3 regions of the Rhodoferax sp. GT1R46 genome follow, and region 2 is predicted to be linked to each of the others. Evidence: predicted binding sites of a transcription regulator. Region 2 holds the regulator's gene; each other region holds the start of a gene.
What was found. Region 2 encodes FNR, which switches genes on or off when oxygen is low (the NO sensors DNR and NnrR bind a similar motif). Its sites were predicted from a motif close to TTGATNNNNATCAA; they were not measured.

Region 1: the regulator FNR is predicted to act here: its motif matches at 1,952-1,965, upstream of AC097W_RS06040 (TraR/DksA family transcriptional regulator).
Region 3: the regulator FNR is predicted to act here: its motif matches at 2,027-2,040, upstream of AC097W_RS07820 (DUF2189 domain-containing protein).

What each region holds. Positions count from the first base shown of each region.
Region 1 covers NZ_JBWMBC010000002.1:135,316-140,482, reverse strand. Annotated here, with positions in the region: gene asd (archaetidylserine decarboxylase) at 1-204, shown strand, start outside; gene purU (formyltetrahydrofolate deformylase) at 197-1,045, opposite strand; gene AC097W_RS06045 (hypothetical protein) at 1,112-1,486, opposite strand; gene AC097W_RS06040 (TraR/DksA family transcriptional regulator) at 1,526-1,894, opposite strand; gene AC097W_RS06035 (BTH_I0359 family protein) at 2,002-2,313, opposite strand; gene AC097W_RS06030 (DUF3108 domain-containing protein) at 2,376-3,389, opposite strand; gene AC097W_RS06025 (fumarylacetoacetate hydrolase family protein) at 3,517-4,548, shown strand; gene AC097W_RS06020 (MarC family protein) at 4,545-5,147, opposite strand.
Region 2 covers NZ_JBWMBC010000006.1:244,444-249,610, reverse strand. Annotated here, with positions in the region: gene AC097W_RS14840 (GGDEF domain-containing protein) at 1-212, opposite strand, end outside; gene AC097W_RS14835 (sulfite exporter TauE/SafE family protein) at 252-950, opposite strand; gene hemN (oxygen-independent coproporphyrinogen III oxidase) at 960-2,354, opposite strand; gene fnr (fumarate/nitrate reduction transcriptional regulator Fnr) at 2,552-3,271, shown strand; gene AC097W_RS14820 (hypothetical protein) at 3,293-3,583, opposite strand; gene AC097W_RS14815 (FixH family protein) at 3,635-3,904, opposite strand; gene ccoG (cytochrome c oxidase accessory protein CcoG) at 3,915-5,167, opposite strand, start outside.
Region 3 covers NZ_JBWMBC010000002.1:505,596-510,762, reverse strand. Annotated here, with positions in the region: gene AC097W_RS07835 (sensor domain-containing diguanylate cyclase) at 1-342, shown strand, start outside; gene AC097W_RS07830 (NnrU family protein) at 356-934, shown strand; gene AC097W_RS07825 (DUF2788 domain-containing protein) at 938-1,147, opposite strand; gene AC097W_RS07820 (DUF2189 domain-containing protein) at 1,147-1,974, opposite strand; gene AC097W_RS07815 (glutaredoxin domain-containing protein) at 2,102-2,467, shown strand; gene AC097W_RS07810 (Spy/CpxP family protein refolding chaperone) at 2,474-3,013, opposite strand; gene AC097W_RS07805 (recombination-associated protein RdgC) at 3,204-4,112, shown strand; gene AC097W_RS07800 (glycine zipper domain-containing protein) at 4,126-4,773, opposite strand; gene AC097W_RS07795 (YgaP family membrane protein) at 4,953-5,141, opposite strand.

The DNA of each region.
Region 1 (5,167 bases), on a different contig from region 2:
CGTCCGGGGAAAATCTGGGAGAAGACCTACAGCGGCGACGCCGTGAACTTGCGTCAGGGTGAAGAGATGGGCCGCTTCTTGCTCGGCTCTACCGTAGTCATGTTGTTCCCCAAAGGGTCAATGGCATTCAACCCCGCGTGGGCGGAAGCCCGATCCATCCGTCTGGGTGAGCAGATGGCCAACCGCAACGAACTGCCTACTTGAAAATAACGGTCTTGTGGCCGTTGAGCAGCACGCGGTGCTCGCTGTGCCACTTGACAGCCCGGGCCAGTACCTGGCTTTCGGTGTCGCGGCCCTGGGTCGTCAGATCCTCAACCGTTTTGCTGTGGTCCACCCGGGCCACATCCTGCTCAATGATCGGGCCTTCGTCCAGGTCAGCCGTCACGTAGTGGGCGGTAGCCCCAATCAGTTTCACGCCCCGGTCGTGCGCCTGGTAGTAGGGCTTGGCACCCTTGAAGCTGGGCAGGAATGAGTGGTGGATGTTGATGGCCTTGCCGGCCAGTTTGCGGCAGAAGTTGTCGCTCAAAATTTGCATGTAGCGGGCAAGCACCACCAGTTCTGCGCCTTCGGATTCGATGATCTCAAATTGCCGGGCTTCGGCTTGTTCCTTGGCATCCTTGCTGACCGGAATATGGTGGAACGGCACGTTGTAGCTGGCGGCCAGCTGGTAGAACTCGCGGTGGTTGGAGATGATGGCACGGATGTCGACCGGCAGCAGCCCGCTCTTCCAGCGAAACAACAGGTCGTTGAGGCAATGGCCTTCCTTGCTCACCATCAACACGGTGCGCATGGGCAGCGCGGTGGCATGCAAGCTCCATTGCATGGAGAACGGCTTGGCAAAAAAACCGAGTTGGGCGCGCAGGTCCTCATGGGTCAGCCGCACGCAGGTGAACTGCACGCGCATAAAAAACAGACCCGTATCCGGGTCGTTGTATTGCGCAGCTTCTTCAATATTGCCGTTTCGCTCCAGCAGGAAGCCGGATACGGCGTGAACCAGCCCGAGGCGGTCAGGGCACGAAAGGGTGAGAACGTAGGTCTTGCTCATGGTGCTCCAATTGTCGCAGCATAGGCACCCCCAATCGTCGCCCCTTCAGGGTTTAGTCTGCTGAACTCAGGTCATGGACGGGTCGGCCGCCATATTGTCAAATTTCTTGAAATACTGGCGCGCCAGCGCGACCAGCTGGCCATCCGTCGGGTGGTCGGCGGTGACCGAGTCCACAATGCAGGCCGCAACCGCGGTCTGGTGGCTGGTGCACCAGTCCCGAAACTGGTTGCGCGCCAAGCCGGGGCCGGTGAGCAGAACTTCGTGGGTGCCGACCAGCGCCTTGGCCACTTCCGCAAAGAAAGGGGCGCTGTCTTCGGCCTTGCCCTGGTGCTTGTGGTGGCTGCGGGACTTGATGCGCTGGGTCTCCATGTGCTCGCGGTCAAACATCACCACATGGGCTTCGGAATGGTCCATCCAGACGACGGCGTGAAAAGTACTCATTGCAGGTCTTTTTAAAAGGTTGAAAATTGTAAGGACGGGTCAGGCGGCACTGTGCTGCTCAACCTTTTCCTGGCAGGGAATGCAGCGGGGGGCCTCGGGCGTGGCATGCAGGCGCGCGGCCGAGATATGCACGCCGCAATCGGTGCAATCTCCATAAGTGCCTGCTTCAATGCGGGCCAACGCAGCGTCAATGGCACCCAACTCGGCTGTTTCGCGCTCGCCCATCGCAAATTCCAGTTCACGCTCCGTGGCCAGCTGGGCGCTGGAGTCTTCCGGCCGGCCAAAATGCTCTGCGGCCACGTCTGCACGGCTGACCACTCCGCCGCGCTGCTCGGCAATCTGTGAGAGCAACGCTGCGCGCAAATCCAGCAGTTGATGTTGGTAGGGTGCGGCTTGTTGTTTGTTCATGGTGACGACTCCTTGGTGTTTCTGGAGTCATCATGCGCGTGGGATGCGCATCTGTCTTTGACGAAAGTCAAGACAGCGGCACCCAGTGCCCGCAAGACGGCGCAGTCTTAGTGGACCAACACCGGGTTCTGCGCCAGTTCGGCGTACTGCTCCAGCGTGTCTTCAACCTCTTCCTGGGTGGGCGTGTTGACCTGCCAGGCCATGATGTGCTGCTGAAACAATTCGGCCCAGGAGCCATCCAGGTACACCTCTTTGCCCGAGCGCTTGTCGACGATTTCGAAACCATGGCGCGCCATCAACGGTACGCCGCCGGGGTACTGCACGGTCTTGTGCGCGCCCACCGCCGTTTTACCGTCCAACTCGGCGTTGGCGAGCATGTGGGTCACGGAATAGGTTTCTGAATCGTAGAGCGTGTGCATGGTGCTGAATGATAGGGCTTGTAGATCACTTGGTTGCGGTTGGCGGTAATTCAAGGGATGCGCTAGGGCTTCTGGGTGGCACTCCACTGTTGCTCGACAAAATCGCCATTGCCCTGGGTCAGCCGGATGCGCACCGGCAGGTAGCCCACATCCGGGGCCAGCCAGACTTCTACCCTGGGGTCAAACTCGCCAGTGGCAGGGCGTGACAGCTTGAGTGCCTTGATTTCCCCGCCGGGCAGGGACAGGTTTTCCAGCTCGCCGACAAGAAAAACCCAGGATTCGGACGACCGGGGCCCAATGGCCTGAAAAGGCAGTGTCGTATCTTTCGGGAAGCTTCCCGGCGCACCGCCCAGCATCGACGCCAGCTGCATGAAAACGCTCAAGTGATCCTGCGCGCCAGGCAACAAGGGGGCGTCCGGTGTGTTGGCGCTGAAACTCACCTTGTTTTGGATGTGATCAAAGTGGGCAGCCACTTCGCTGCGAACCTTGTCGCCGAAACGGATCGGCTCCAGGCCATGGGGTGTGAGTTGGCCCGTACTGGTTTGCACCCGCGACCCCAGCAGGAAGTGGCTGATCTCCATCCGGGCGTCGTAGGTTTTGCCGTCCTGCCGCCACAGCAACTCACCGTAGGCAAAGTAGGGGAAGCCCTTGACCTCCCCTTTGATGTCGTACTTCAGGCGGGCTGACGCCGGAAAGGCGTAGTTGCGCGCCGCTTGGGCCGCAGGTGGCTTGGGTGTCGGGTCGGGCTCCGGGTTGGTTGCTATGGTTTCAATAGCTGCTTGCGCAACATCAACGGGGGCTAGAGGCCCATTTGATTCAGAGGTTGCCTCCAGTGGCGGCGCCTGAGGGCGCAGCGGCAATGCCTTGGTAGCCACCACCCGTGGCCGTGTGGCTGGGGCGGGCTCCTTCCTGGGTTTGATCTCCTCGACTACAGGCGCTGGCACGGTGATCGTGCGGGTGATGAAGGGTCGTGTGGCTTCCGAACTCGGGCTCTCGACCGTAGCGACTGCCAGCGGCGCTCCGTGCAGCAGTGCCCAGTGCGCCAGCAACACGGCTGCCGTCAGCAGGGTCAGCATCCGCAAGGGGTGGCGGTGTGTCCTGGGCGGTCGAGGTGGGATTGGGTTGGGGGGCTGGAGTGGCATTGGCGGTGGGAGTCAATCCCGGTGCAACAGTTCCAGTTTAAATCAGAGCGACAATTCCGCCATGAAACTCGCAACGTACAAAGACGGATCCCGCGACGGCCAGCTGGTCGTGGTCTCCCGCGACCTGAGCCAGGCCCATTACGCCTCGAATATTGCAAACCGCCTGCAGCAGGTGCTGGACGACTGGAACTACCTTTCGCCCCAGTTGCAGGATTTGTACGACACCCTGAACAATGGGCGCGCCCGCCACGCCTTCCCGTTCGATCCCCAGCAATGCATGGCGCCGCTACCACGCGCCTACCAGTGGGTCGACGGCTCGGCCTACCTCAACCACGTGGAGCTGGTGCGCCAGGCCCGGGGGGCCGAGGTGCCCGAGAGTTTTTATACCGACCCGCTGATGTACCAGGGCGGCAGCGATGACCTGATGGGACCCTGCGACCCGGTGGTGTGCGCGAGCGTGGACTTTGGCATTGACTTTGAGGCCGAAGTGGCCGTTGTGACCGGTGACATTCCTATGGGCTGCCCGGCCGACCGTGCCCTGGACGGCATTCGCCTGATCATGCTGGCCAACGACGTGAGCCTGCGCAAGCTGATTCCTGCTGAATTGGCCAAAGGTTTTGGGTTCGTCCAGAGCAAACCCGCCACCGCCTTCAGTCCCGTGGCGGTGACCCCGGATGAACTGGGCGACGCCTGGGTCAAAGGACGCGTGCACCTGCCGCTGCAAAGCACCTGGAATGGCCGCAAGGTGGGCCTGTGCGATGCCGGGCCGGACATGACGTTTCATTTTGGCCAGCTGATCGCCCACCTGTGCAAAACGCGCAATGTGCGGGCGGGCTCCATCATTGGTTCCGGTACGGTCAGCAACAAGGGGGTGACAAAAGGTGTCGGTGCCAAAGCCCGTACCGAGTGGCCCAAAGGCTACAGCTGCATCGCCGAGAAGCGGGCCATGGAGACTATCCAGGATGGCCAGCCCAGCACCGAATTCATGCAGTATGGCGACACCATCCGCATCGAGATGAAAGGCCCCGATGGCCACAGCATTTTTGGCGCCATTGAGCAGGAAGTGGTGCCCGGCACCTCCGGGAAAGCCTAGCCGCGCGTCAGTTGCAATGCAAAAGTCTTGACGCCGCGCAGCATCATTTCAATCGCCACCGACACCAGCACCAGTCCCATCAGCCGCTCAACCGCGGTGACCAGGCGGGTGCCGATGATGCGCTGAATGCGCTCGGCTGACACCAGCACCACGGCGCTGATCAGCATGGTGACGCACAGCGCGCCAATCCACTCCATGCGGCGCTCCGGCTGCTGGGACACCAGCAGCAACACCGTAGCCAGCGCGGACGGCCCGGCAATGGCGGGTACCGCCAGGGGCACGATCAAGGGCTCTTCCCATGTTTCGGTTTCGACGGTTTGCGGCGGCGGAAACACCATGCGCAAGGCGATCAGAAACAGGATGACCCCGCCACCAATCTGCAGGGCCAGCTCGCTCAGGTTCATCACCCGCAAAAAGCTCTCACCCACAAACATGAAAGTCAGGAGCAGGAAGAAGGCAATCAGGATTTCGCGCAGGATGACCCGTGGCCGCCGCTCGGGCGCCACGTGCTTCAGTGCATTGGCAAATATGGGAATATTGCCGACCGGGTCGGTAATCAGGACCAGCAAAATGGTGGCCGACAAGAACGTGTAATTCATCATGGTGGTTGGGGGTCAGG
Region 2 (5,167 bases):
CGCGGCGTTTCCATTACATCGACACCCACTTTAGCCTTGAACCACTGACGATCCTCGTCCACCAGGGAAATCAGCGCCATGGGCACGCCACAGATGAGCGCTGCAAGGCTAACAATATCGTCATAGGCCTGTTCGGCCGGGGTGTCGAGCACAACGTAGCTTTTGAGCGCCTGCAATCGCAGAGACTCAAGGGAGTTGAAAGTGTCGTCCATGGGTGTCAGCGAGTGCGATTCGTTTTGAGAGCGAGAGAATTATGGCGTAACGCACCAGGGTGCGCCATTGTGTGCCAATGCCATCCATAGGGCCCAACCCGAACTTGCGGCGAGCGCAGCCCCTGCCAGCCGAATGCCCCATTGGCCGCTACCCCCACGAAGGGTGCCGCCCGATGCGCCGCGCAGTCGCAGCCACAACCAGGGGCCTGCCATCATGGTGACACTGGTACCCAACGCAAAGAGTGCCATCACCATGGCACCGCCCAGAGAGCTACCGGCCATGGCGGCTACCAGAAGTGCCGAATACAACAGGCCGCAGGGCAAAAAGGCCCACAAAGCGCCCAATACCAGTGGGGCACCACCTCCCCAGCGAGCGGCAAACGACCTGGTGTAACCCCACACCTTGCGCGCGGCGCTCTCCAGCCACATTGGCTGGCGCGCCTGCAGCAACAGCATCAGCCCCAGCACAAAGGCCGCCACATGGAAAAGGGACCACACCGGCCGCAACGCTGCCGACTGGACAGTCAGCCAGCCCAAGCCCTGCAGAGAAGCTGCGGCCACGGCACCCAGCACGGAATACCCTACCACTCGCCCCAATTGAAACGTCCACAGAGCAGCATTTTTACGCGAGCCGGCTGCCTGTCCAATACCCGCGCAGGCGGCGCCGCACATGGCTACGCAGTGGGGTCCACCCACTAGCCCCATCAACAGAGCAGTGAGCGCCAAAGAAGATTGCATCTGCCGATGCTAAATGATCTTGGAAAAACGCGCCCGTGTGCGGTCTGTCTGCAAATAACGGTCAAACACCATAGCCACCGCACGCACAAAAAACCAGCCCTGAGCGGTGACCTGAATACCGGCGGAATCAACAGTGACCATGCCTTGATCGGAAAGATCCGCAAGCGCTTCCAGCTCTTTGGCGAAATAGCTTTGAAAATCTACCAAATAGGCCAGATTGATCGACTCGAACTGCAATTCGCCCTGGCACATCAGCGCCATGATGACGGCACGGCGAACCAAGTCATCGCGCGACAGTGCCAGACCGCGCACCACGGGGAATCGTCCTTGGTCGAGGAGATCGCAATACTCCTCCATCGACTTGGCGTTCTGGCTATATGTCGCGCCGATCCGACCAATGGATGACACGCCCAGGCCAATCAGGTCGCAATCTGGCTGGGTGCTGTACCCCTGGAAATTGCGGTGCAGGCGTCCCTGGCGCTTGGCCACAGCCAACGCGTCTTCCGGCAAGGCAAAGTGATCCATGCCGACGTACACATAACCCGCACCCATGAACGCAGCCAGCGAACGGGACAGCATGGACACTTTGGCTGCCCCACTGGGCAATGACACAGTAGCAATGCGCCTTTGCGGCTTGAACCGTTCTGGCAAATGGGCGTAGGCATAAAGGGCAATCCGGTCGGGGCGCAACTCGTTGACCTGCGCCAGTGTGCGATCAAAGGACTCCGGACTTTGTTGGGGAAGTCCGTAGATCAGATCCACATTGATCGACTCAAACCCGCGCTCGCGTGCGGCCGCCACCAGAGCAAACACCTGCTCGGCAGGTTGCACTCGATGCACTGCTTTTTGCACCGCCGGATCAAAGTCTTGCACCCCAAAGCTCAGCCGGTTGAACCCAAGCTCGGCCAGGGTGTCGAGCCTGGAGGCGTCGATGGTTCGGGGGTCCACCTCAATGGAGTATTCGCCCCCAGGTGCAAACGTGAAATTGCGACGCAACATGGTCATCAACTCACGCAATTCGTCGTCACTCAAAAATGTAGGACTACCCCCACCAAGATGGACCTGACTGACTGTTTGGCCCAAACCGATTTGGGCCGTGTGCAAATCAACCTCACGGCTAAGGTAGCGCAGGTACGGCGCTGCACGGTCATGGTGCTTGGTAATGATTTTGTTGCAGGCACAGTAATAACACAGCGACTCGCAAAACGGGATGTGTACATAGAGCGAAAGCGGCAAGTTCATGGCAGCAGCGCCACCGCGCCGCATTGTCAGGGCCTGCGCGTAGTCATCCGCCGTAAATGCTTCGACAAAACGGTCTGCGGTTGGGTACGAGGTGTAGCGCGGGCCCGCCACGTCGTATCGACGCAACAAATCATCATTTATGGTTTCAGCAACTGGTTTCATGAACGCTCCAAGACAAGGGCTACTGTGCCGCCATTTGACTTTCCATCACTTGATTTGCATCAAGAACTTCGAAACTGGGTAAACTGGCCTGTCACTTACACTAGGTGAAATCCATGCCTGATCAAACATCCAAGCCCAACTCAGTCGCCGAAACCCGGGTGCCCCTTGCCGCGCATGCCGATTCCAAGATGGTCGCGATGAGCCCTCAATCCATCAAGGTGGCCTGCTCCAGCTGCAATTTGCGCGAACTGTGCATGCCGCTGGGGCTCAGTCCGGCTGAGCTTGATCGCATTGACGACGTCGTGGCTAGTCGACGCAAAGTCAAACGTGGAGACATACTTTTTCGCAATGGCGAAAGGTTTACCAGTCTTTACGCCATTCGCACCGGATTTTTCAAAACCTGCGTGGCTTCTGAGGATGGCCGGGACCAAGTTACGGGTTTTCAGATGGCTGGCGAAGTGATCGGGCTGGATGGCATTGTTAACGACTATCACACCTGCGATGCGGTGGCCCTGGAAGATGCCGAGGTATGCGTCATGCCCTTTGACCGCATTGAGGAGCTGTCGAGAGAGGTCAACGCCCTGCAACGCCATGTCCACAAGATCATGAGCCGCGAAATCGTCCGCGAAAATGGAGTGATGCTGCTGCTGGGGAGCATGCGCGCGGAAGAGCGCCTGGCGGCTTTCTTGCTGAATCTGGTGCAACGGCTGCATGCGCGGGGGTTTTCGCAATCCGAGTTGGTACTGCGGATGACGCGCGAGGAAATTGGAAGCTATCTTGGACTGAAGCTGGAAACCGTCAGCCGAACTTTCTCAAAATTTGTGGAAGAAGGCATAGTGGAAGTGAAGCAGCGCCACGTCCGGATACTCAATACCGATGCACTCAAAGACATCGTGAACCCCAAGGTTTGCAACTGACTCTGGCTGTTGCACCTGTAATCAGCAAGAACCCTGTTTGGGGCAGCCGTCCGGACGGTCCGTCTCTGGCAGAGGGCAGCGATTGACCTCAAAGGGCGACATGGACAACAGTGTGGTCAAGGCGCTTGAAGCCATGGTGAGACCCCAAAACACAAAAAATGCGACGGTGTATACCCCTTGGCGAGACCAGTCCAGCGGCTGACCAAACCAGTGCAGATCCTGCGGGTCAATCATCGCAAAAACCAGTATTTCCAGCGCGCCGGCCACCAGAAACGCAGGCCAGATAATCCACATCAGTCGTTGCTGCAGCATGTTCTTCTCCTCCTGAGGACTGGGCATTTCAATGTGGAGCACCTGATGAAATCACGGCGTTTTGGGGGCAGGAACACCGGTAGCCGCATGATTGCGCGCCTGTGTGGCGGGTGCCAGACTGGACGGGTTGTCACCCAGAGTCTTGTTGATTTCTATTCCCTTTCGGTAATAGTCTTCGTCCAACACCGGATCTTTACCGACCAATGCCAGATAGAACGTCACAAATGACGCGACGACCACGATTGCGGGGCCGGAGATGACAAGCCAGACGTGACCGAACTTCCACCATGGACGCGCGGGATTCAGGTTGGATGGGGTCATGGGAAACTCCTTAACGGGGAACAATGAAAACAGATTTTTCCGACACATGGCCCTGTGAGCCTTGTGCAGAAATTTCGAAGTGAATAACGTGAGAACCTGGAGGGGCCACCTCATACGGCGCATCAATCCGAACGGCCACCCACCGCGCCTGAGTGGACTCTACGACGACTTCATCGTCAGAGACGACTGCCAAACCGGGCAGACCTTCGACCGCAATTCGGAAGCGCTGCGTAGACTCGGTCGCATTCATTACCTGAAGGCGGTAGACATTCTCAATGCGACCGCCGTCCACGACGCGTGCCAACACACCCCGATCACGAACTACATCGACCTTGAATGGGGTCCGCGTAGCCAGGCTCAAAGCCATTGCGATCACCACCGATCCAAGAATCGCCGTGTAGACCAGCACCCGTGGGCGCAGCACATGGCGCAGGGTCTGGGACCCCGTCCAGTGTTGGCTCACTGCGTTTTGGGTCGAGTACTTCACCAAGCCCCGTGCGTAACCCATCTTGTCCATGACCGTGTCGCAAACGTCGGCGCAGGCACCGCACCCAATACATTCGTATTGAAGCCCTTTGCGAATATCAATGCCGGTCGGACAAACCTGAACGCACAGACTGCAGTCCACACAGGCACCGAGTTTCAAAGTAGACAGATCTGCCTTTCTGGACCGTGCACCGCGAGGCTCACCGCGTTCTTCGTCGTAGGTGACGATAAGCGTGTCTTTGTCGAACATGGCGCTCTGGAACCGCGCGTACGGGCACATGTGCTTGCACACCTGCTCGCGCATGAAGCCCGCATTGCCATAAGTGGCAAAACCGTAGAAGAAGGTCCAGAAGATTTCCCACGAACCCATGTTGAGCTGAACGAACTCCAGACCCAACTCCTTGATCGGGGTGAAATAGCCGACGAACGTGAAGCCCGTCCACAACGCCACTGCGAGCCACAAGAGGTGCTTGCCAGATTTGCGCAGAACTTTGTCGAAATTCCACGGGCCCGCATCGCGGCGCATGCGCGCAGATCGGTCGCCTTCCAGCTTCTTCTCTATCCAGAGAAAAATTTCAGTGTAAACCGTCTGCGGACAGGCGTAACCGCACCACAAACGCCCGGCGACCGCCGTAAACAGAAACAGCGACAAAGCCGAAATGACCAAAATGCCAGTGAGATATATGAAGTCCTGTGGATACAGAACCAGATTGAAAACATAGAAGCGCCGTGAGCCCAGATCAAACAGCACAGCTTGTCGATGACCCCACTCCAGCC
Region 3 (5,167 bases), on a different contig from region 2:
ACACTGGGGCATGCGACGGGGGATGCGGCTTTGACCCACCTGGCGACGGTGGCGCGCGGGTGCATGCGGCCGCAGGACACTCTGGCCCGCTATGGCGGGGAAGAATTCGTGATCCTGTTGCCTGACACGCCACTGGACAAGGGCATTGAGGCGATGACCCGTCTGCAGCGTGAGCTGACCAAAAAATTCTTCCTGTCCGGAGCAGAAAAAGTGCTGATCACGTTCAGCGCAGGTGTGGCACAACTCGTGGCCAATGAGTCGGGGGCCGATGCCATCAAGCGGGCCGATCAGGCGATGTATCTGGCCAAGCGCGCGGGCAAAAACCGGGTGCTGGGCGCCTGAAGGGAATACCACCATGCAATATTTGATTTTCGGACTCATCCTCTTTCTTGGCGTGCATTCGGTGCGAATCGTGGCCGATGGCTGGCGCACACACATGCTGGAGCGCTCGGGCGAGATGGCCTACAAAAGTGTGTATTCCCTGCTGTCCTTGCTGGGCTTTGCGCTCATCGTCTGGGGCTTCGGATTGGCGCGTGAAAAGCCGGTCATGCTGTGGATACCGCCGGTGGGCATGCGCCACGCTGCCTCGTTACTGACGCTGGTTGCATTTGTGTTGCTGGCAGCCGCCTATGTGCCGCGTAACGCCATCAAGGCGCGTCTGCACCACCCCATGGTGCTGGGCGTCAAGGCGTGGGCACTGGCGCATTTGCTGGCCACCGGAAGCGTGGCCCATGTGCTGCTTTTTGGCTCGTTTCTGGCCTGGGGTGTGCTGGACTTCATCGCGGCGCGCCGACGTGACCGCATCAACGGTACGGTCTACCCGGCGGGTACATCGACCGGAACGGTAACGACGGTATTGGTGGGCTTGGGTGCCTGGGGCGCTTTTGCGTTTTTACTGCACGGCCTGCTCATTGGCATCCGGCCGTTTGGATGAAGTCTACCGGTCGAGATACCACTGGATGGCAAACTTCGCTACAAAGCCCACCATTCCGAATGCCAGCCCGAGAAAAATCACAAATGTGCCGAATTTCCCGGCCTTGGATTCCCAAGCCAGGTGGCCAATAATGAACAGCATGTAGAGCATGAAGCCGCCCACCCCGAAGGTGAGGCCAAAGCCCGCAATCTGTTCTTCCGAGTATCCAAACATCAGCGTTTTCCGTCCAGGGTTTCGCGCGCGGGCAGGGAAGACGCATCCACCAGATCACGGTAAGCATGCCAACTGGCATGGCCCAGCATCGGGATGACGGGAATCAGCCCCAGCAGCAGTGAGCCCAATCCCAGCAAGGTAAAAATCATGATGATCGCAGCCCACAGGCCCATAGGGATCGGGTTGGTCAATACGGTTTTCCAGCTGGTCAGCACGGCTTGCATCAGCGTGACACGCCGGTCCAGCAGCAAGGGCATGGCCACGGCGCTGGAGGCAAAAAGGGGTGCAGCCATGACGCCGCCCAGGGCCAGCCACAGTTCAAACAGGTATCCGTTTCGGGCCAGCACGACGTGGTGCACAAAGTCCAGCGGCGTGTGAATGGGCGCAGGTGCCAGCAGGGTGATGAGGGCGGCCGAGGTCAACACCCAACCAGTGGCGGCCAACGCCAGCAGGGCACCAAATTGCACCATGCACCAGTAGTCGTTGCCCCACTTGTTGAAGTGGCTGTTCTGCCAGTTGAGCCAGGTTTTGACGACCACGCTGGAATTGGCCTCCTCATTGCGCTCCAGGGCGCGGCTCAGGGCGTACAGGCTGGTGGCCAGCACTGGCGCAATCACCAGAAAGCCGGACAGGGCCCCGGAGAGCAACCAGAACCGGTCGTGTGCCATGGCAACGATGACTGCACCGCCGATCGCCAGAACCAGGCCATGTGCAAGGCTGATCCACCCTGCGCGGACCGTATCGCGTGCGCCCATTACCAGCCAGATCAGCGGGTGCATGAGAGTGACGGTGCGCACTGTAGGGAGAGTCGCGGAGTTGTTTGACATGGATAGTGGGCGTTTCCGCAGCGCAGTGTAGGTCGTGAACCACTATATCGCCTTGATCTCAATCAAGAGGGCGGGTTTTTACGGTGTCTGCCCATAATGGACACTTTGATTTATCAGGAGGCACCTTATGCCGCGTCCCGTTCTCAGCGAATTCAGTATCCACCCCGCCATCCGCGAGCGGGTGGCCAATCACCAGCAGGCGATTGTGAAAGAAGTGCAGGCGGCCGTGGCCAAGCATGCGGTCGTGGTGGTCGGAATGGGGCTTAATCCGTTTCCCAAAAAAGCCCGCAAGCTGCTGGACGCCGCCGGTGTTGCGCACCATGACCTGGACTACGGCAGCTACCTGAACACCTGGCGCGAGCGCAACGCACTGAAAATGTGGACCGGCTGGCCCACATTTCCCATGGTGTTTGTCAAAGGCACCCTGGTCGGGGGTGCTGACGATGTGAAGAAACTGATAGCCAGCGGCGAACTCAAGACGCTGCTGGCCTGACCTTACTTACTTGGCAGCGGGCTTTTCGGTGCTGCTGCTGTCGCCACGACCCCAACCGCGGTGGTGCTCACCACGGTAGCCGCCCATGCGGGCGTGCTCGGCATCAAACGTCTTTTTCTGCTCGGCGCTCAGCGTGGCATAGAAGGTTTTAGTGGCTTCTTCGCGCTTGTCCATGGCGGTACTCATGTCGGCCATGCGCTGGGTGCGCAGGGCGTGCATTTTGTCAATCCGCTCGGGTGTGGTGAGCTTGTCGAGCTCGGCGCGATCCGCACGGTTTTCCAGCATGCCAACGGGTGGCTTCATGGCCGCGGTGAATGCGGTCCAGGCACCTTCCTGTGCGGCGGTGATTTTGAGTTTGGCTTTGAGTTCGGTGCTGCGCTTGGCCATCCAGGCTTCCATTTTGGCGGGGTCTTGCCGTCCGTGCATGCCCATGCCGCCTTCATAGCCCATGGGGCCAGCGCCGCCCATCATGGGCTGGGAGAAAGCAGCCAGTCCGGCCGTAGCCAGCAAGCCTGCAACGATGAGGGATTTGAATACGGGTTTCATGTAACTTCCTTTTAGGGTGGGGTCTGAGGCGGGAATCGCGTTCAGGCTTGGATGCAAGTGTGGGCGCCTTGTGTATCGGACCTATTGCGCCTGTATGAGGCTTTGTAAAGTTGCGTGAAAAAAGACGCTTCGCCCTGCGTTGACAATACAGTCCTCAACCCCAAGAAAACCATTAGCAAAAGGCAAGCAAGTGTTCAAGAATTTGATGATGTACCGCGTCGTGTCCGCCTGGCCAACCGAGGTGGCGACGCTGGAAGGCGCGCTGGAGACCGCACGCTTTGTGGAGTGCGGTGCCTCGCAGGAAAAATCCGTCGGCTGGCTGGAACCCCGTGGCCACGCCAATGGCCCGCTGGTAGAAGTCGTGGGCGGGCAGTGGCTGCTGAAGCTGATGATGGAAGTCAAGGTGGTTCCCGGTTCGGTGGTCAAGCGCAAGGTGCAGGACCAGCTCGATCACATTGAGGCCACCACGGGGCGCAAGCCCGGCAAGAAAGAGAAAAAAGAGCTTACTGATGATGCCCGGCTGGCGCTGTTGCCGATGGCGTTTACCAAGCAGTCGAGCGTGCAGGTGTGGGTGGACCCGGCTGCCGGTTTGTTGTTGACCGATGCAGGCAGCCAGGCCAAGGCCGACGAGGTAACCACCTGGCTGGTCAAGGCCATCGACGGCCTGGCCGTGCAGTTGATCAACACCCAGGTTTCGCCCGCAGCGGCCATGTCGACCTGGCTATCCACCAAGGAAGCGCCGCCCGGTTTCAGCGTGGACCGAGAGTGCGAGCTCAAGGCGTCCGACGAGTCCAAGGCGGTGGTGCGCTACACCCGCCACGCGCTGGATACCGATGAGGTCTGCCAGCACATCGCCATGGGCAAAGTGCCCACGCGCCTGGCGCTGACCTGGGAAGACCGGGTGTCGTTCGTGCTGACCGAGGCGCTTCAGCTCAAGAAGATCGCGTTTCTGGAGACGGTGTTTGAAGGCAATGCAGCGTCCCCGGGGGATACCAAGGACGACAATTTTGATGCCGATGTGGCCATTGCCACAGGTGAGCTGCGCAAGCTGATTCCGGATTTGCTGGAAGCCCTCGGTGGCGAAATGGCCGCCACCTGAGGAACGTTAGGACCTAGTCGCGGTAGCCATCACGGCCGCGCTCATCGCCCCGGTCGTGGTGCTTGCCGTGACCGTAATGGTGGCCATTGTCATGGCGGCGGTCATCCCGCCATCCGTGTCGGTCGTCACGTCCATAGTCGTAGCCAGGGCGTTCGTAGCCTTGACGCACATATACGGGCTCAGGACGGTAGGTGGTCTGGTAGCGCGGGTCTCGCGCCTCGGCGTAGCCGCCGCTCCGCTGTTGCGTCACACCTTTGCCAATAGTGGCACCGGCGGCACCGCCCACACCCGCGCCCAATATGGCGCCATTGCGCCCGCCCGCAGAGCCGCCAACGGCCGCACCGGCCGCGCCACCCACTGCACCACCAATAATGGCGCCGTTTTGGCCTGAACCCCGGGTGGTGACGGCGGCACCGGTGGCACCACCCAGGGCTCCGCCGATGACGGCGCCCTGTCTGCCGCCCATGGATTGACCCAGCACCGCACCGGCCGCCGCGCCCACACCACCACCCAGGATGGTGTTCATATCGTCTGCCCGTGCGGACGGCGCCAGCGCCAGGAGGCCTGCCGTGAGGGCCAGCAGGGATACCAAAGTACCAACACGGTGTGCGGTTTGCGCAGGCGCCGGGGTCAGAAGAATGCGTGAGCGTGAAGCTGCCATGGTTTGGTTGGGCCTGAGCCCGTACCACTAAACGTAGCGGTTTGTCACCCTTTAACGCAAGCGGCTGCCTGGCGATGACGCGCGTAACAATGCCTTACATAAACGCAAAAAGGGGCCGTAGCCCCCGTTTCATATGCGCAAGTAGCTATCAAAATAATAGCATTTGCGAAAAGCCCCTATCACTTCATCGGACAGGTGTTGAGGCCCAGCATGCTGTACAGAGGGCACCAGCCCAGTGCGCCAGTGGCCAGCGGAACAATGCCAATCCAGCCCCAAACGCCGATATTGCCGGTGAGCGTAAGCCCGATCAGGACGAGTCCCGCGATGACACGCATGGCCCGATCGATAGTGCCTTCATTGGTTTTCATGATTGACTCCTGGATATAAGTGGTTG